Regions from separate parts of the Paenibacillus rhizoryzae genome, predicted to be linked through region 3. Evidence: riboswitches for the same ligand, from Rfam matches in the RefSeq annotation. Region 3 holds a riboswitch; each other region holds the start of a gene.
What was found. Region 3 has a riboswitch for cyclic di-AMP ahead of AC6ESO_RS17300 (histidine kinase). Riboswitches for the same ligand answer to the same signal wherever they lie in the genome.

Region 1: it holds a riboswitch for cyclic di-AMP, as region 3 does, so the genes downstream of both, AC6ESO_RS28585 (resuscitation-promoting factor) here and AC6ESO_RS17300 (histidine kinase) in region 3, are expected to answer to the same signal.
Region 2: it holds a riboswitch for cyclic di-AMP, as region 3 does, so the genes downstream of both, AC6ESO_RS06620 (3D domain-containing protein) here and AC6ESO_RS17300 (histidine kinase) in region 3, are expected to answer to the same signal.
Region 4: it holds a riboswitch for cyclic di-AMP, as region 3 does, so the genes downstream of both, AC6ESO_RS24135 (NlpC/P60 family protein) here and AC6ESO_RS17300 (histidine kinase) in region 3, are expected to answer to the same signal.

Annotation. Positions count from the first base shown of each region.
Region 1 covers NZ_JCAALT010000015.1:61,522-66,576, forward strand. Annotated here, with positions in the region: gene rnmV (ribonuclease M5) at 1-254, opposite strand, end outside; gene AC6ESO_RS28585 (resuscitation-promoting factor) at 372-1,520, opposite strand; cyclic di-AMP (ydaO/yuaA leader) riboswitch at 1,743-2,026, opposite strand; gene AC6ESO_RS28590 (TatD family hydrolase) at 2,214-2,978, opposite strand; gene AC6ESO_RS28595 (HD domain-containing protein) at 3,000-4,316, opposite strand; gene AC6ESO_RS28600 (AbrB/MazE/SpoVT family DNA-binding domain-containing protein) at 4,591-4,845, shown strand; gene rsmI (16S rRNA (cytidine(1402)-2'-O)-methyltransferase) at 4,972-5,055, opposite strand, start outside.
Region 2 covers NZ_JCAALT010000002.1:281,937-286,991, forward strand. Annotated here, with positions in the region: gene AC6ESO_RS06610 (alpha/beta fold hydrolase) at 1-186, opposite strand, end outside; gene AC6ESO_RS06615 (polysaccharide deacetylase family protein) at 355-1,269, shown strand; gene AC6ESO_RS06620 (3D domain-containing protein) at 1,317-2,087, opposite strand; cyclic di-AMP (ydaO/yuaA leader) riboswitch at 2,197-2,401, opposite strand; gene AC6ESO_RS06625 (ATP-binding protein) at 2,468-3,607, opposite strand; gene AC6ESO_RS06630 (TetR/AcrR family transcriptional regulator) at 3,687-4,313, opposite strand; gene AC6ESO_RS06635 (CAP domain-containing protein) at 4,459-5,055, opposite strand, start outside.
Region 3 covers NZ_JCAALT010000005.1:410,395-415,449, reverse strand. Annotated here, with positions in the region: gene AC6ESO_RS17310 (zinc ribbon domain-containing protein) at 1-61, shown strand, start outside; gene AC6ESO_RS17305 (DUF445 domain-containing protein) at 197-1,456, shown strand; cyclic di-AMP (ydaO/yuaA leader) riboswitch at 1,658-1,810, shown strand; gene AC6ESO_RS17300 (histidine kinase) at 2,005-4,335, shown strand; gene AC6ESO_RS17295 (transporter substrate-binding domain-containing protein) at 4,494-5,055, shown strand, end outside.
Region 4 covers NZ_JCAALT010000009.1:34,200-39,254, forward strand. Annotated here, with positions in the region: gene AC6ESO_RS24125 (M1 family aminopeptidase) at 1-1,117, shown strand, start outside; gene AC6ESO_RS24130 (hypothetical protein) at 1,154-1,972, shown strand; cyclic di-AMP (ydaO/yuaA leader) riboswitch at 2,292-2,451, shown strand; gene AC6ESO_RS24135 (NlpC/P60 family protein) at 2,456-2,953, shown strand; gene AC6ESO_RS24140 (hypothetical protein) at 3,067-3,486, opposite strand; gene AC6ESO_RS24145 (DEAD/DEAH box helicase) at 4,152-5,055, shown strand, end outside.

The sequences.
Region 1 (5,055 bases), on a different contig from region 3:
AGCGCCTCTTCCTGTGGGAGAAAGGCGTGCTTGCAGCCTGGTACACGCTGCGCTACGATTTTGCGGATTCGCTCGCCTGCATGGTCAGGGTCGGTAAAAATAATAACGCCTCTTCGCTCCTGAGCTAACATAACGCGGCGGATAACCGATTCGCCAATAGCCGAACCCCCGGTCTCGATGGTTTCTGCCTCTACGGCCCGCTTGATGGCAACTGTATCATCTTTTCCTTCTACTACAATGATTTCTTTAATCATGGGACTCCATTCCTTCCCTTCCGTACAACATGCAAAAAGAAGAGGCATCGCCTCTTCTTATGATGGCATATTTACGTTCGAAATACGATACGCATGTTCATACCGCGGAAATACTTCCTATACGGCTTCCGGCTTCTTCGGCCCAAGCACATATACGGTATACCCCCGCTTCCGACCAAACTTATCGGCATACGACTCGCTGTCAAAATAAACATCAATCTTGTTGCCTTTGACTGCGCTGCCCGTATCCTCTGCACGGCGGAAACCGATTCCTTCGATATACACCCACCAGCCGATCGGAATCACTTTCGGATCGACCGCAATGGTACGGCCTTCCTGAACGCGTGACCCCGATGCGGTTATGCCGTACTGTGGATGGTTCTTTCCTTTACCTGTTGAAGCCAAGCCGGCTGAATATGCCGTAAGGGTTACGTTCTTCAATACTTTCTTCGCACTGAATGTAACGCCCCGCTTCGTCATGGTAGATACACTCGGCGAATTCGCCCTTAGCATCGTTACCTTCGGCTCAGGCTTCTTAGTCCCGACTGACACGATCTGATCGACAGATGGTGACTTGGTCAACTTCTCGACTAGTGTCTGTGAGACTAGAACGCCATCTTCGAAAGTCTTTTCATAACGCTTAACGACAGTGCCTTGTTTACCCGTTTGGACAAGCTGTTCTTTCCCTAGCGCAAGCTTGGGATTATCCTTCTTCACAATGGAGAAAGGAACGGGGTGGGTACTCTCCGAGATCTTCGTGTCAATCCGAGTGATCGAGATGATCATATTCGGTTTAAGTGCCGAGGATAACGAAGGTACTACCTTATCTTGACTGCGTATCGATATATGAGCCTGATCGATCGCCGCCTGTACGGTTCTTTCTGTCGTGTACAACGTTCTTGCTTTGCCGTCAGCTTTTACAATAAGAGGCACCGCTTGATTGATAACGATTCGGTCACCGTCTTTAATACCGCCATCCAGCGGCATCGACACTTTATCATAAGTGCCAACTGCAATAGCTTGTTCATCCAGTAGGCGTTGAAGGACCCATTGCTTCGTAGAGACAATGGTTTCTCGTCCATTCACTACTACGGACACGCGCTTGTCAGCCGTTCCGTACAACAACACCAGAAACATGAAAGTCATAGCGATTGAGATCATGGCGCTTAGTACAATTAAACGCACGTTCTCATGCTTCCATCGCAATGCGAAAGACATGCTGGATGATCGTTTCCCATGGGTGTCCTTAAGCTGGAGTGCTCCCATTTCTTCGGTCCTCCTTACATAGCCCCGCCGCCTTTGTTACGCATGATTACATAGACGCGACTATAGAGATTTTCTTTCCAATTTCCGCCCCGGACCACTTCCATAATACAGCTTTTGTCGTCAGTTTATGCTTCTTTCAAACAAAAAGAAGCCCGACGACAGAGGATCTGTTTCGTGGCTTCCCATTAGACAATGGTAGCATGGAGTTGCATTCACGAGGTTGATCTCTCTTATTGACGCTTACGAGGTTAGCTGTCGGATTCGGACGTGAGAGTCGCCCTATTCGCTAATGGCACGATTAACATTGCAGTGCCGGTCGCAAAATTCACCCCAAGAAGAATTTCATGTCTATCACTGTCTGCCTTTGTACAAAACAGTGTCGCCCTTTAGTCGACGAACACGTTTTTAAGGGGAAGAAACGAACAAGCTGTTTCTTCTTGCTACAAACAGTTTCAACAATTGGTTCCCCCGCTCTCCGATCATCGGAGATTAAGCGTTTTATTGGAAAAGGAATACAAGTTTTGTTGCTCTGAAATGAATCATAACGTCTATCGCGCCACATTGTAAAGAACTGATTAATGACGATTTTAACGAATTTCAAGGAAAAATAGGCGAAAAGCAAGCAATTTCTTCAATCAAAATCAGTTTTATCACGAGAATAGTCCCAAATCCTTGCTTTCAAAGCCGTTTTCATCAGATTCCAAAACATTTCATTGCATTTTCCGTGGTTATTTTGCCGACTTCCTCCACACTTTTACCTGTTATTTCCGAAATCGTGTTTGCTACAAGACGGACGAAAGAAGACTCATTTCGTTTCCCGCGATGAGGATGCGGTGCCAAATACGGAGCATCCGTTTCGATCAAAATCCGGTCCAAAGGCACTTGTGAAAGCACTTCCTTTGGCACTCTTGCATTGGTGAATGTAAGCGGTCCGCCGAATGAAATATAGAAGTTCATATCGAGACATTGTTTCGCCGTTTCCCAGCTGCCGGAGAAGCAGTGCATGACGCCGCCAACGTCCTTGGCCCCCTCTTCTCGGAGCAAGGTAACGACATCCTCGTGGGCATCCCGGTTATGGATAACAATCGGCATCTTTTTCTGCTTAGCTAGTTGGATTTGCTCGCGAAATACGCGCTGCTGAACATCCTTAGGCGAGGTATCCCAGTGGTAATCCAGTCCAATCTCACCGATCGCCACGACCTTCGGATGATCGCAGAGCGACGCAATCCAATCCAGATCCTCAGGCCGCATATCAATGCTGTCAACCGGATGCCAGCCGACGGCGGCATAAATAAAGGAATACTGCTCGGCAAGAGCCATCGTGGTTGGAATGGTTTCACGGTTGAAACCGATATTGATGAGCTTATGTACGCCGGCAGCCTGCGCTCTTTCGATAACTTCCGCCCGGTCTTCGTCGAATTTATGCGAGTCTAAATGCGTATGCGTGTCGATTAACATGGTGACTTTCGGAACCCCTTTCTACATTAAAGCAAATAATTCGCGGAGTTTCGCAGGCAGCCTGTGGGCTGATTCGCGCAGCGGTTCCTCCGGGTAATAAAGGTGGTACTTACCTTGATGGATACCCGTTATGGATCGAATGATATCCGAACGGCTTGAAATTTCCGACAATTGTTCATCATGGCTCAGCAGCAGAATCGGAGGTTTTTCCTCTTTGCCTGCAGCGGTTGTTGAACCGGGACGATAAACATCGTAGGGCATGTCGTAGGGAAAGTCAATTTCCAGGTGATAGTCCGGATGAAGGCCGATTTCTCGCAAGTGGTCACGTATTTCCTGCCACAGCTTCTCATCAGGGTGATCCATCGTAACATATTTGTAAAGCTTGCGATTGAGAAACCGGCGGCATAGGTCCGATAACACAGCATCAGGCTCATGGACCCATTGGGCGAAAGCCGTTTGAACAAGTGCTTCATCCAGATCCAAATAGGCTTCAATGTCCATTGTACCCGTAAGCAGCCTCTTTATTGGCTTCATTAATGTATGAAATTTGTATTCACTCCCGAAGAGCTCCTTCGCCCTTCGAAAGATTTGCCGCAGTATGATTTCCGAGCTTCTTGTGACCGGGTGAAAATAAACCTGCCAGTACATCTGATAGCGAGACATGAGATAATCCTCGACCGCATGCATGCCGCTTTCCTTCACCACGATTCTGCCTTGATATGGCCGCAATACCCGCAATATTCGCTCCAAATCGAAGGTACCGTAATTCACCCCCGTAAAATACGCATCTCGAAGCAAATAATCCATGCGGTCGGCATCCATTTGACTGGAGACCAGACTGACGACAATGGGTTGGTGATAGGTTTTGCAAATCACAGCGGCTATACGCTCGGGATAGCTCGGATCAAATTCCCGTAAGACTGCATTGATTTCCGTATTTCCAAGCAAAATGCGGCAGGTCCACTCCTCATGATGGCTGTCGAACACATCTTCAATGGAGTGAGAGAAGGGGCCATGTCCGATGTCATGAAGCAAAGCTGCACATAAGGCAACGAGCTTCTCTTCCTTTGGCCAATCGGTATAGCCGCCGCGCTCAAACTGAGAGATGATTTTCCGAGTAATCTCGTAAACGCCAAGGGAATGTGAGAACCGGCTGTGCTCTGCGCCATGAAAGGTCAAATAGGATGTGCCAAGCTGGCGAATACGACGCAGCCGCTGAAATTCTCTTGTATTAATTAGCTCCCAAATCAGTTGATCCTGAACGTAAATATACTTATGTACGGGATCCTTAAATACTTTCTCTTCCGCGAGTTTATCTTCTCGATGAGCAGCACTCATGTCGAATCACGCTCCTTAAAGTTCAATCATTCGACACAAATGTCGAACTAATGTCGAATAATGTCGCAATATCATTTCCAACCGCACTTCGTTTGAAGTACTATATATATATTGAATAAGTGCCTATTTACGGCGGTAATCGGTTATAACTGGTCACAATTACCGTTAAAACCAGGTTGACTATTATGGGAAACGTTGGTATTATTAAGGCATTATATGATAGAATTTTGTCGAATGATGACGAGTTAATCCATTGTGAAGGGGAATTTTAGATATGATGAAATCTACCGGTATTGTTCGTAAAGTAGATGAGCTGGGACGCGTAGTAATTCCGATTGAATTGCGCCGTACGCTTGGAATAGGTGAGAAGGATGCTCTTGAAATCTACGTGGATGGCGAGCGCATCATGCTGAAGAAATACGAGCCGGCTTGTATCTTCTGTGGCAATGCTGAGAATGTCGCTTATTTCAAAGGCAAAATCGTTTGTAACGTTTGTTTAACAGAAATGCCAGCTCCCGTTACAAAATAAGAGACAAATTCAGATTTATAGGTTATAATACATTTATCAAACCTGTTAATTCTAACCTTTTTATACTCCTTGATGCCTTCCTGAGCCATAATGGTCAGGAAGGTCTTTTTTTTCTATAGCATTCTTCTATTTTTTCATTACTTCATTATATACATCACGTTTTTGCATGCCTCGATCAAGCGCTGTTCGTTTGATGGCTTCTTTCCGATC
Region 2 (5,055 bases), on a different contig from region 3:
GGTAAAGTAAAGATCGAAGCATTCCGCCTGCGGCGTTTGGAAAGCACTTGGAATAAGTTCTACGGAAGCATCGGTCTCGTGCATCTCCGCTAAAGCGCGATCCCAGTATGCATCGAAGTCAGCAGGTTTTGGATTGATTCCTGAATACGTTTTCAATTCATGTAACGGCATATCAATGGCTGGCATGTTCTATCCCCTTTTCAACTTATTCCCTTACATGTTACGTGTTCGGGACTAACCATGTAAAGAGGGATCTTTCATGCATGATCAAAGGATGGCAGGGCAAAATGAGAGCGACAGGTTACTGTACGGTAATAGAAGTACATTTTCGCTTGGAGCGGAGGGACGAAGAACATGTTCGGGATGCCTGTAACAAAGCGGGTGTTAGTGCTGCTGCTTGCCTGGACCGCATTAGTAGGCTCCTCGTCGCTCGCTGACGATGCCAACTCCTCTTCTGCCGATTTATCTCGCGTCAGCGGCGTCAGTGACCCCTTGCCTGCAGCTGAACATGAAGGACACGGGATCACTGCCGGTACCAAACACGCAGAGCCTTCTTTCAACAGCGAGCAGAGACGCAGGAAGAAGCGCAGCAGCGCCATGTCATGGGTAAAGCTTCAGCAGCAATTTCCCGGTTCTTTCGTTGTCTGGGGACCGCGAGGATCACGCCGTGTAGCACTGACTTTCGATGACGTGCCTGATCCGCGTTACACGCCACAGGTACTGGAAATTCTTGCCCGTTATAAAGTAAGAGCCACCTTCTTTGTCGTCGGCAACCGCGCGGCGAAACACCCGGCTCTTGTACGGCGCATGCGTAAAGAAGGCCATATTATAGGCAATCATTCGTATGATCATGCGGTGTTCTCGCGCATTTCCCGTTATGCCTTCGAGCAGCAAATTTGGCAAACCGATGGGATCCTGCGTCCCCTTGCCGGATACAGTCCCAAATTCATACGGCCGCCCTACGGCGAGATTACTCCGCAGCAGGTCGACTGGCTGCGCCGCAGAGGCTACATTGTCGTCAATTGGGATGTGGATTCCGTCGACTGGAAAAGTCTCGACAGCAACAGCATCCTTATCAATATCAAACGAACCCTGCAGCCCGGATCGATTATATTGCAGCATGCCGGCGGCGGGGAAGGCCAGGATTTATCGGGCACAATCGCTGCACTCCCAAGGCTCATCCGGCTGCTGCACAGCAAAGGGTACCAGATCGTAACGCTGCCTGAGCTGCTGAATAAACCTGAAGCTCGCGGTGCCCGGTCTAGATAATAACAAAACGGCAGCCCCACCGGGCTGCCGTTTTGTTTCACTATATGCTATTCAAGAATGAATACTTTCACGTATTGAAAGCCAAATGTGCTGGCTTGCTGTTGCGATTGCGGTACGAAAATATCAATACGATCGCCTTTGATGGCACTGCCAGCATCTGCCGCAATAGCCATCATGCCGCCGGCCGGAAGTCCGCCATGGTCATAGCCTGTAACATAGACCTTGCTGCCAAGCGGGATAACGTTCGGGTCAACTGCAATTGTTCCAAGCTTAAGCGGGTTACCGAAGTAGTCTACCGCGCCCCATGAGCCGTTCTCCGATGCAGCTGCTGTATACGCGCTTGCTTTCGCTTGTACAACTTCCGAATAGTTATAATTGCTGTTGCCGATCGTGATGATTTCATCTTCTCTATCCAGAGAAGTCATTTTCATCGATTTGCCTACCGCTGCTTTAGACGCTGCTTTCACAGCTTTCGGAGCGGCTTTCGCTTTCGGCGCAGCCTTAGCTTTCGGAGCTGCTTTCGCCTTAGGTGCAGCTTTCGCTTTCGCTGCCTTCTCAATCGGTGCTGCCTTCGCAGAAGTCGTCTTCACAACTTGCGAAGTCGGAATAACGATGCTAAGCCCTGCATAGATGTTGTTGGGATCAATCATCGGATTAGCTTTCAGCATTTGCTGCAAGGAAATACCGAATTGCTTGGAAAGCTCCCAGAACGTGTCGCCGTCTTTCGCACTGTACGTCGATGCTGCGCTTGCTGAGTGTGTGAGAACAGCAAAGCTGAGCGCTGCGATTACAACGCTTTTCTTCCATACTTGTTTCATCAAGTTGTATTGCCTCCTTTTGATTTACGGCTATCATCCACGGAACTGCATGTGCGGATTTATTCCGTCATCGCGATGAAGGACACACAGCTTAACAGCGTGTCATAATCTTCCTTATCGCATGCGGCCTGCGAGGTTAGTTGTCGGATTCGGATTGAGGAGTTCAACCCTACGCTTCGTGAAATAAGCGATTCACCCCAGCGCCAGATGCGCGTTCAGCACTGCATTCCAATCCAGCGGAATGTCAGGCCGGAGGGCAGTGATGCCACTCCCTAAAAGATCCCCCGTACGTTACGTTTCGGCTCGCGTAATAGAATACCATATCCGGCAAGGCGAATCCTACCGGTAAATACAGGAACAGCTTTCAAAATTACCACTTTCTAGACATTTCGCGGAAGAAAGATGCTCACCGTAGTCCCCTTCTGAGGAATGCTTGTAATGTCCATCCGTCCATGATGGCCTTCGATGATCCGATAACAGATCATGAGTCCCAGACCCGTTCCGCTGTCTTTCGTAGTAAAGAACGGCCCGCCTAGTTTAGGCAGCTGATCCTGCGGAATGCCGATCCCCTGGTCGATGATTTCGACGATCAGCTCGCATTGCTGATGCAGCTTCATATCGATCGTAATCACACCGCCGCTTGGCATGGCCTCGATCGCATTCTTGAGCACATTGACGAACACCTGCTTCAGCTGATTCTCGTCGCAGAGCAGCTCCGCTGAAGTGGCGTCCGCACGCGAGACGATCTGTACATCGCGCAGAATCGCCTGTGTTTCAAGCAGCGTCAGCACGCTTTGAATGATTTTGACCAAGTCGTGCTTTCGGAACTGGTTCGCCTGCGGCTTGGCAAGCGCCATGAATTCCTGCACGATGGAGTTGATCCGGTCCAGTTCAACCAGCATAATATCGAAGTATTCATGATACTGGTCGATCTTCGTCTTCAGAAACTTCGAGAAGCCGATCAGCGACGTTAGCGGATTGCGAATTTCGTGTGCGATACCCGCGGCCATTTGACCGGCCACCGACAGCTTCTCCGACTGAATCAGCGCTTCCTCTTCCTTCTTCCGTTCACGCATATCGCGGAACACGCTTTGCACGACAGTGCCCTTATCCAAGTAATTGCGAATACGCGTGCTGGACACCTCGACGTCGATAATCTCGCCGCCCTCCGCAATCAGCTGGCATTCCAAGAACTCGTTGGGCTCATCCGTTTCCATAATCGCCTTCACACGCGCTGCGGACCGCTCCCTGTAATCGGGATGTATGTAACGAAAGCTCATTTGTCCGGTGGAGAAATCGCTTTCCGATATATTCAGCAGTTTAAGACCTGCTTGATTGGCGAATAGAATATCGTTTCCGTCATGCACAAAAATCGGCTCCGGCAAATATTTGATCAATCGTTGGTAATTGTGCATGTCCGATCTGGCATCGATATCGTCCACACATGGATTGCTTTTACCGAGCTTACGCTTCACTTTCACAGCAAGCGGCTTGTTACAATATACGGCTTTACGCCTCATGTCTCATACCCTCCGGGTGATGAAGTCTACATAAGGATTTCGCCCCTAATTCTTGCAAACCCTGCACAGTGAGAAAGTTTTAATGTTGTTTCATTCCGCGAATCAGTGTTTGTATTCCCTGCTTAAATATCGGCAGCGTCCGCTCAAGGAGCTGATCTGTAGGTTCTGAATGGTTGCTGTACGTGCTTATAAAGCCCTGCAGATAATAAAACAAGATCCGTCCATTGTTCAATGCAGCCTCTTGCTTCGGCTCCTCAGACCCTTCAGAGACCGTAATATGCAGCACCTTCATAATGTGCGCGAACAGCCGGTTGCGAATGACGTTAACTTCAAGCTCGGGCTGCGGTTCATCTACACGTACCGAGGCGGACATAAACAGGACCGTCTGCAGACTGCCGCTCGTCAGGCTGAATAAAATATATTCGCTGCATACGGCGAGCAGTTTATCTAAGGCTGCTATGCCCGGTTTCCCGATTTCATCCAGCAGCTTCTGTTCGAGCGTGAGCAGCGAAGGAATCGCAATCTGCTGCAGCAGCTCTTCTTTATTCTTGAAATATAAATAAATGGCGGTATGCGAGCAGCCTGCCGCTTTGGCTATTTCGCGCATCGTGACAGCGGAATAGCCCTTCTCTGCGAATAAAGCGGCCGCTGACGCACGAATCGCGGCTTTCATCTCTTCCGTTAATTGTTGTCTTCTTGTAGTCATAGGAGGAACACCTCAAGTTCTAGTTTCGATTAGTTTAATAACCATTGGTCACAGAATAACCGATGGTTACACTAACGTCAACTTTAATGCAAAAAAAGAGCAGCCGATGATCGGCTGCTCTTAGCTATACTGCTAAATAATAATATTAGGACGTAAATTCTTGTACCCATTCGCCGTTATAATACGCCACGCCGATTTTGTTGAAGTTCTTGCTGAGGATGTTCGCTTTATGGCCCGGGCTGTTCATCCATGCCTGCATGACTTCTGCCGGCGTACGCTGCCCCTTCGCGATATTCTCACCTGCATAAGAATAAGAAACGCCATAAGCACGCATCATATCGAACGGCGAGCCGTAAGTTGGCGAATTATGATCAAAATAATTGTTCGCATACATATCCTTCGCCTTGTCCAAAGCGACTTTCGTCAAGAGCGTGTCGGATTTCAGCGTGCCCAAACCTGCATTGGCACGTTCTTTGTTCACAAGCGTAACGACTTGAGCGGCAAATGTGCTCTTATCCGTAGTGCTTGTCCCTGTATTGGTATTCGTGTTCGATGATCCACTGTTCGAAGTACCTGTTGTAGTTGTTACCGGAACCTTAATCGTCATGCCCGCCCAAATGATATTCGGGTTAGCGATCGTTGGATTAGCCGCAATTAGCTTGCTTAGGCTGACTCCGTATTTCGTTGCGATTTTGTACATCGTGTCGCTGCTCGTAACCTTATACGAGACGGAACTGTTCAC
Region 3 (5,055 bases):
GAAGTTTACGACAGGGTTCTTTACGCGCGGCATTCATAAGCTGGAGCGCTGGAAGAGCTGACGAGCGCAAGAGCGGCTTTGGCGGAGAAGAGACAGACCCCGGGTCTTGTCTCTTTTTTGTTGTTTTCACGACTGTTTTTGCAACTGATTCGTATGAAGTGGTATGGTGTAAAGAAGCACTAGTAGGAGGAAGAACATGGCGAACGATTCAAGAAAAAATAAACATATAGCAAATATATCGCTGGGCATCATGGCAACGGGTTTCGCAGCCACGATCCCGTTCAGCGGGGCAGGGCTTAGCTTGCTGCATGTCGGCTTCGAGGCCGGCGTCATCGGGGGGCTCGCGGACTGGTTTGCCGTGACGGCGCTGTTTCGCCATCCGCTGCGAATTCCGATTCCGCATACGGCGCTGCTGCCTCGCAATCGCCAGAAGATGTCGGACGGCATCGTACGCGTTCTAGAAGATCGGCTGCTTGCTAAGGATAGCATGATCGAGAAGCTGCGTCAGATCGAGCTGGCAAAGCAGCTGCTGCCGGCCCTTCGGCAGGCGGCTCATTCAGCCGTACACAGCGAGCGTCTGCCTCACCTCCTGGAGGGAGCGCTGCGTACGATAGAGCTGGAGAAGCTGGTCCCTATTGTCTCGGGGGAAATTCGCTCCGCGGTGGAGCGTATTGATCTGGAAGCGGCGCTTCGCGGCTTCCTGCGTAACGCGGTAGAGAATGGCGTAGATGAGCGTCTGCTCGATTTGCTGCTGGAGCGCGCGGAAGAGTGGGCGAGCACGGAGGGGATGCGCCGCGAGCTGGGCAATGCGGCGATGACGCTTGTGAAAGGGCTGAATTTAGGCGGCCTGATGCAGTTTGCGGTCAACGCGTTCATCGGCTATTTGGATGAGGATAAGCTGGGCACGATGCTGCAATCCTTTATTTTGACGAAGATCCATGAGCTCAAGGTTCAGGGCACCGATCGTCGCGCTGTTATTATGAAGCATCTGCATCAAGGACTCGAGATGTTGATTACCCGTTTGGCCGAAACAGGGCAGCTGAATGCGCTGCGCGATGAGCTTCTCGCTTCATTTGATCTGGACGGCGAGATGACGCGCATGTTCGAATCTTTGCGCGAGAAGGGAATCACATTCCTCCGCTCGGAGGATTTTGCAGCTAAGGTATGGCCGATGCTGGAGGGGCTTCTTGATCGCCTGGAAGCCAACCATGGACTGGTTCAGGATGCCGAGCAATGGCTGAAAGGGCAGGTTGCCGGACTCATTGAGCGGAATCACACGAAGATCGGCTCGTTTGTGAAGGAGAACCTCGATCGCCTCGACAATGATCAACTGGTGGAATTAATAGAAGATAAAGTTGGGCAGGACCTGCAATGGATTCGGGTCAATGGTGCCGTTTGCGGTTTCCTGATCGGTCTATTATTGCGGTTAATTGAGATGGGCTTCGGTTATAACTAAGGAGAAGAAGCCGGCAGTCCGTTCTATTTCGCCTTATTTGCGAGAAACGGCAAATTAGTGAGGTAGAGTGAGACTGCTTGCGATCGACTCCATTGTAAGCGTTATATTCGCGCCAGTTGGCTGGAAATGAGAACGAAACCGTTTGCGGCGTTCCTTTACAAAAGACATGCGCAGGCGTAACATACGATTCATGCTTAATCTTCTGCTATAGCGCTGAATTTCTGTTTAGAAATCGGGGGAACCACTCAACTGGGGTGAATCTTGAAGAACGGACCGCTCGGTCCATGCTTTAAGTAGGGCGACTCTCACGCCCGAATCCGTCAGCTAACCTCGAAAGCGTATACGAGAGGCAACGATTGTTCGTGCATATAGACACTTTGATGATAACTTGTGCCTAGAAGCCGCGAGAGGCGTTCCTCTGTGTTAAAGAGGCAATTCCTGCAGGCTTCTTTTTTGTGCTGTTTATTAGAATAAAGGTGGACACAAAGAAGAATAAGTTTGCGAAGATTATGTAAGTTTAAAGGTGTAGAAAGGAAGGCGAAGTTGTCATGGCTGGTTACCGCCGCAAAACCCCTGAAGAAATGCTCTTATCCATCTCCAAAATTCATCGCGGCCGTCTTAAAATTTATGTTGGTGCCGTGAGCGGCTCAGGCAAAACCTATCATATGCTGCGTGAAGGCCAAGCGCTTAAGCAGCAAGGCATTGAGGTTGTCATCTGCGCAGTATCGACGATGCGCCGGCCTGAAACGGTGGAGCAGCTTGCTGATTTGGAGCGGATCCCGAGCATTCATTGGTACAAGGGGGACGTGGAGAAGAAAGATCTTAATTTGGATGCGATTCTGGAACGGAATCCGGAGGTGCTGCTCGTTGACGGGCTGGCGCACGAGAACCGGCCGGAAGCGAAATTCCCGACGCGTCTGGAGGACATCCAATTTCTTCTGAGTCACGGTATCAGTATCATCACAACCGTGAATGTATACGAACTCGAAGGGGTAACCGAGCTTGCGCAGAAGCTGACAGGCATCTCGGCGGAATGTACAGTATCCGCGGATCTGCTGGAATTGGCGGATGAGGTAAGGCTTATCGATGCATCGCCGGAAACGATTCTGTCACGCCTAAATGAAGGGCGTTTAAACAATATTAAAGATCCCGGGCTGCTCAAGCGCGGGAACCTTGGCAAGCTCAGAGAGATTGCCCTGCGGCTGATGGCCGAGGGCGTGAATGAGTCGCTGGAGAAATACCGCGAGGAGCAGGGCTTCATCGGTCCGTCCGGCGCGACGGAACGCATCCTGGTAGCGGCGCAGTATCACTGGAATGGTTCCATCTATATACGGCGCGGCCAGCAAATCGCGAAGCGTCTTAGCGGCGACCTGGAGGTTGTCGTCTTCGTGGATTCGAGCCAGGAGCCTACGAAGGAACGGGATGACTTCAAGCGCTCCATTCTGAAGCTGACCGAGAAGGTGTACGCGGGCTTCCGAGAAATTACGGTGAGCAATCGAAGACAAATTCCGCGCGCGCTCATTAAATACGCGATGCTGATCAATGCAACCCGCATCGTCATGGGGCATTCCAAGCAGACGCGTGCACAGGAGATCGCACAAGGCTCTATCGCGGGCAGCGTGCTGAAACAAATGCGCAACATCGACGTTTTCTTCATGGCGGACAGAGCCGATCATGAGGGCGAGCGAGTGCTCCCAACGAAACGGGCGACGCCGAAGCTGACAGCCGAACCATACCGGAGGCTCAGCGCGCAAGAGGTAGAGAAGAAGATCGAGCGGATTCGCCGCGGGAAATTCAAGGTCTATGTCGGCGCAGCGCCGGGAGTGGGTAAGTCCTATATGATGCTTCGCGAGGGCAATGATTTGCTGCGCAAAGATATCGACGTTGTAGTTGGACTCATGGAGACGCATGACCGTGCGGAAACGCAGGATCAGGCCGGACGGCTTGAGGTTGTGCCTCGTAAGTCCATTGAATGTGACGGCAAGGTTTACTCGGAGATGGATGTGGATGCCATTATCGCACGCAACCCGGAGGTTGTGCTGATTGACGAGCTGGCTTATACCAACGCGCCGAGCTGCCGTAACAAACGGCGGTACGAGGATGTACAGGAGATTTTGGATGCCGGCATTTCCGTCATCGCTACGATGAATGTACACCATCTGGAAAGCTTGAAGGATGCGGTGGAGCAGATTACAGGGACGGCTGTGAAAGAAACCGTACCGGACATGATGCTGCGACTTGCCGATGAGGTTGAACTGATTGATGTGGCACCTGACACGCTGCAGCAGCGGATGCGGGAAGGCCATATTTATAAAAATGATGACGTAGAGGACGCCCTCTGCGGTTTCTTTAAGACAGGGAACCTGATTGCGCTGCGCGAGCTTGCCCTGCGGGAAATCGCCGACGATGTCGATGAGCGTCTGGAATCGTGGGAACGCAACGGCTCGCTCCGCGGCCCATGGCGTCGCCATGAGTCGATCTTCGTAGCAGTCACGGTGAACAAGAAAGCGGAGAGACTCATTCGCCGCGGTTTCCGAATTGCGCATCGGCTCAAAGCGGATTGGCATGTCCATTACGTGCAAACGGAAGCGATGCCGGGCGAAGAGGAGCGGATTGAAGAGCTGCAGGAGCTGACGGCGCGTCTTGGCGGCACATTCGAGGTGGAGCGCAACGTCTCGCGTAACGATGTACCTGCTGCTTTGCTGGCGAAGGCGAACGTGCTGAAAAGTACGCAAATGGTACTTGGCCAATCCGGTCAAGGCTTCTGGAGCAAGCTGCGTCATAAATGCGTGGTCGACACCATTTTGCGTGAAGGTCGGCACATGGATGTGCTTGTTGTAGCGGATTTTAATCCAAACATCGAAATTGGAGAAGAATAGATACTGGGGTTTCGGCTCACATTTATTCACGACCGTGGATATCCATTTATTTTGGTAATATGTGAGATTACCTGACAATTTAAAAATTTAAATTGAAACAAGCCACTTTTCTTGATAGAATCTTAGTTAATTAAAGCTACTAAATAGGGGGAAGCAGAATGAAAAAGTGGTATATTATAGCTATTCTTACACTAGTGACAGCAGTAATTCTCTCTGGTTGCGGCGCGAAGAGCAGCAACAATAACGCAGGAAGCGAAGCGGGCAACAGCAGTGACGCTACAACGTACAAATTCGCAACAGATGCGGCTTATGCTCCAATGGAATATATGGACAAAGACAAAATCACAGGCTTCGATATCGAGTTCCTTGATGAAGTGATGAAGGAAGCCGGCATCAAGTATGAAGTGGATAACACGGGCTGGGACGGAATGCTGGAAGGCGTCAAGCAAGGCACGGAATATCACGCGGGTGTCTCCAGTATTTCGATTACGGATGATCGTAAACAAACGTACGATTACTCCATGCCGTATTTCGAATCGATCAACGTCATCATGGTGAAGGAAGGCAGCGACATTAAGAGCGCACTTGACCTGAAAGACAAGAAGGTTGCGGTTCAAACCGGTACTACTGCTGATATCCTTATGACGAAGATTATGGGCAACAGCAACACGGATTTGAAGAAGTTCGACAGCAACGCGGTTGCTTTGCTTGAGCTTGATC
Region 4 (5,055 bases), on a different contig from region 3:
CGATGATGTGCATGATTTCGGCTGGTCGGCCTCCCCGGATTTCGTCTATGCGGAGGAACCATTCTCCACGGACGGCGTTCCGGGCGTTCGGATCAAGCTCTACTTGGATCCCCTGCACGCGAAATTCAAGGACCGTTATATGCATGCAGCCAAATCCGCGCTCGCCAAATATGCCCAGTGGTACGGCGCTTACCCATATACCACGCTCTCTGTCGTAGTTCCGCCTAAAGGCGGCAACGGTGCGGGCGGAATGGAATATCCGACACTGATTACCGCATTCGCCGCAGACAATGATAACCCGGGCTACGATCTGGAGCGAACGGTCGTCCACGAGATCGGCCATCAATATTGGTACGGCATGGTCGCCTCCAATGAATTCGAAGAGGCATGGCTCGACGAAGGCTTCACCTCCTATGCCGAGGACAAAGTGATGGAAAGCGAATATGGCGTGGAGCCGAATTTGCCGGTGGAAGCAAGCTACATGACGAACCCGGCCCCGCTGAAGCAGCTGTCCTGGTCGTATCACAGCAACAATCACTACGCGGAAAATGTGTACATGCGCGCGAAGCTTGTGCTCTTCGGCATTGAGAAACAAGTCGGCGCGCAAACAATGCGTAAGATCATGCGGACTTATTTCCAAAAATATAAATTCAAGCATCCTTCCACCGCCGACTTCCAGCGCGTCGTAGAATCCGTAACGAAGACGAAGTGGAACGACTACTTCAGTCATTTCGTGTACGGCGATGAAATGTCCGACTACTCGGTCGCTTCCATTCATGTACGTCCGGTGAAACAAGGCAATGAGACACAGTATGAATCGGTTGTGCTCATTAAGAAGACAGGCGGCAGCTCCGGACCGGTGTCGGTGGTGTTCCATTTTGCCGACGGAACGCTGATGCCTAAAGTGTGGGATGGCCGAGAATCCCACATTCAATATAAAATCGTCCATTCCTCCAAGCTGCTATGGGCCGCCGTCGATCCGCACAACGACAACGTGCTCGACAACAAACATATCAACAACTTTATGAAAGCCGAGCTAGCTGAGAAATCACGCACGCGCTGGAGTGTCGGCGTCTCCAAGCTAATTGAAAGTATATTTGCATCCATTGCATGGTGACGAGCCTCGTACAAATTTTCTGGGAGGTGATGATAAATGAGAACGCACATGAAGCAAGGCTGGCGACTGACCGTTAAGCACTTCTACATTATCATTATGTTGTTTCTATATGAGCTGATATGGGGCTTCTTCCTCTATCGAACCATCGAAGGCATTACCGTGCCGCTTCTAAAAAGATTCCCGGACAGCATCGGCAGCAGCGGAACGGCCGTTCAGCTCTTCATGACGGAAGCGCAGTTCCAGCTCATCAAGACCGATCTGATCCGCCCATACATCTGGCTCTTCTGCGGGCTGCTGGCTGGGCGCATTGTGATCACCCCTTTCCTGAATGCAGGGCTGTTCCACTCTCTCCATCATGTGACGGACGCGAACGGAACAAAATTTCTAAAAGGCATTCGAGCGGCTTGGAAACCGGTAGCGCTGCTCTACTTGGTGGAGACGACGCTCACGCTCCTCCCGGCCATCTGGCTGCTGCCTCGGGCTTTAACAAAACTACTGGCAAGCAATTCACTGCTGGAGTTTGCGCAGCATGCAGGTCCGTGGGCGGGTGCCTGGCTCGCATGGGCGGTTCTGATCCACCTGCTCTTCCTCTCCATGCAGTTCGGAGCGGTCGCCGGAACCGGCACCCTCCGGTCCTTATGGACATGTATCGCGAACTTCCTGCCTTTCGCCGGCATTTCCCTTCTCATGTGGGCTATCGGAGCCGTACTTAGCATGACCATTGCCTCCGTCTCGCTGCTTTGGGCAGGTTTGCTGGCACTTATCCTGCATCAAGGCTACCAGTTAATCCGAACCATCATGAAGGTGTGGACGGTAGCCGCCCAGTACGACGCCTGGCAGTCGAAACAAGTCTAATCCGTGCGCAGAGGCCGCCCACCATGTCATGTTAATGGCAGTGGGACGGTCTCTTTTTCAACTAATAACTGGCATATAAAAGACAAACCCCTCGACAGAGCGGGTTTTTTTGACATGCGTCTTTATTCAAGATGAGACATGCTTTGCAGGGATGGGCTGCGCGTGAGCGCGGTGGTGAGCGAGACCCAAAACGGCTCAAACCAGCGCCCGCTATACGAAAGTGAGAGGTAAAAGGTTGCATTCTAATAATTTTAATTTGTGAACAAGTTGTGAACTAGGAAGGAGAAGGAAGAAAATGATCGAATAATTATGCCTAGAAATGAAAATTTTGCCGAATTCCCATCACGGGAAACGGGGGAACCATCTTGGGTGAATTGATCCCGACATCCGCAAAGCAAGCCGCGGAATGCCAGAGGTGATCATAGGGAGCCTTCAACCGAACCCCACAGCTAACCTCGTAGGCACTGGAAGGAGTTTCCCGTTTTGAAAAAGATTTCTGCACTTTTGATCGGACTGGCGATGCTTCTACTTTTTCAAACAGGAAGCGTTTTCGCGCAATCCAAAATGGATGGGGTCATCTCAGATCTGATCGGTACACCTTATGTGTACACCGGCACGACAACGAAAGGGTTTGACTGCTCCGGATTCACCATGTACGTGTTTAATAAACTCGGCGTGGATATCCCGCATGCATCCCGTTCGCAAGCACAGCTGGGCAAGAAAATCGCGAAAGCGGATTTGATTGCCGGCGACCTCGTATTTTTTAATACGACAGGCAAAGGAATCTCGCATGTTGGCGTCTATGTTGGAGAAGGCAAGTTTGCACATTCCTCCAGCAGCAAAGGTGTGACCATCAGCGCACTAAGTGATTCCTACTATTCCAAACGGTACGTTACAGCACGTCGCGTGATGAGCCCGGAAACGTATGAGAAATACGCGAACGAGCCTTCTGACGAAGCAGATGGCGGCGACGACGAGTAAGTTTGATTGCACCTGCCTAGGTGCCTGTGTGAGCACAAAAGAAGCCGCAGCTGTTCGTCCTTCGGGACAAGCATCTGCGGCTTCTTTTGTTTCGCTATGGGGCATATTCGGGATTACCGCCTTAAGTAGCGCACCCACCAGAACGTTCGGCCAACCTGAACATCGAGCTTGCTGCCAAGCGGCGCAAACAGATCATGCAGCTCGATTGGCGTCGCGCAGCCTTCGCTCCGGCGGTCGGCCATGACGACGATCGCGCCTGAGGCAAGCCGCTCATGCCAGGCTTCGAGGAAATTTTGACGCTCACCTGCCGGCAGCTCACCGAGGCAGAAGCAAGCAAGCCCCGCATCGAACGTATCGGCCACTGCCTTGAGCTCCTCTTGACGAACCGCCTTCGTCACCGGCGTTGTCAGACGCGGCGTTCTCGGACCGGTCACCCGCAGCACACGCCGTCCCGCCAACGTATCGGTTAACCCCACCTCTAGCTTCTTCCACTCTGCTCGCCGATTCTCTAAGCTGTCCCGCCATCCTGCCATGCCGGATTCCTCCTGTATGGGTTCTTTTTTTTAAGTTTATGTAACGAAGCTGAACAAATGACCGATTTTTGCAGCCGAAACCGACGAGGACTGTCTAAAGAGGAATCGATTGACTCATGATGAATAGTAGGATGATAGAGAAGGAGTAGTGCGAGGGTGAGACGGCTAGTGCCCAGAAGGCGTTGGTGCGACGACTAGTGCCGAGTAGGGCGTTTTCATTGCGGTGGAGCGGCTGTGCGCTGAGATGGCGTTCCGGGACGTGGGAAGCGGCTGGCGCTGTCCGTTTTGCTGTGACTGCACGCTAACGAACCATGGAGGCCTTATTTTAAGGAAAATCGCCACTTTTCGATTCTAACGAATCCTAGTGGCCTTATTTAGGTGAATTCGGATGGAAAAGGGATATTTCTGGCCAAATAAGGCCCGTAGGATTCGTTAGAATTTCAAATGGAGCTAATTTGCTGAAATAAGACCTGTGGGGTTCGTTAGAATTTCGGCTCGAGTTATATTGATCAAGGGCTCTGAGGTGCGTTGAAATTTCAAATCGAGTTACTTTAATGAAATAAGATAAGAACTACGGACTGCGTTACAGCGAATATTACGGCTGTCGAAGTCCTCTGGAGATGGAATTATACGTTCTGAGTTCTCATAGAAAAGGAGGTTTCGCTATGTCACTCTTTTCTCCCGCACTCGCGGGATTTCATAAGACGCTGGCCGGTTGGTTTGGGCATACGTTCGGCGAGCCTACGCCTGTCCAGCTGGAAGCATGGGCCGCCATTGCGGAAGGCCGTCATACGCTGATTGCCGCGCCAACCGGCTCAGGCAAAACACTGGCGGCGCTGCTGCCCTGTTTGAATCGGCTTGCTCAGCGCAAGCTGGCTGCTGCCGCACGGGGCAAAGCCCTCTCGCCAGGCGTGCGCGTGCTGTATATCACGCCGCTAAAAGCGCTCAACAATGACATTCAGCACCATTTGGTCGGGTTTATGGAGGACATTGAGCGGTTTGAAAGTGGCGAAAGCGGTGACGCGGCTGAGGCATGGCCGGGTATCCGCTCAGCGGTGCGGACCGGCGATACGCCTTCAAGCGAGCGGGCTCGCATGGCTCGGCGCCCTCCCGACGTGCTCGTGACGACGCCGGAGTCCCTCTACTTGCTGCTCACGTCGGACAAAGGTCGCAGCATGCTCGATACGGTCGAGACCGTTATCGTCGACGAGATCCATAGTCTTGCCGGTGACAAGCGCGGCGCGCATTTGTCGCTCTCGCTGGAGCGGCTGTCCGCGCTCGCGGCGCGGCCCGTGCAGCGGATCGGCGTGTCTGCGACGCAGAAGCCGCTGTCGCGGGTCGCGCGGTTTCTTGGCGGCTGGGAGCCGGCGGCCGGCGCGGAGTTTGGCGCAGGTGCACGCGCTGGAGAAAATGTAGGACGAGACAGCGCGAGGCGCAGTGGCGGGCTCGGTGCGGGCGATGGCTATCCAGAGAGCGGTGTCGGGCCCGGTGCGGGCGATGAGCACGGAGGTTTTGGTGCGGACGCTGCCGATATCGGAGATGCATCGCGAGATGGCGGCGAGGCTATTG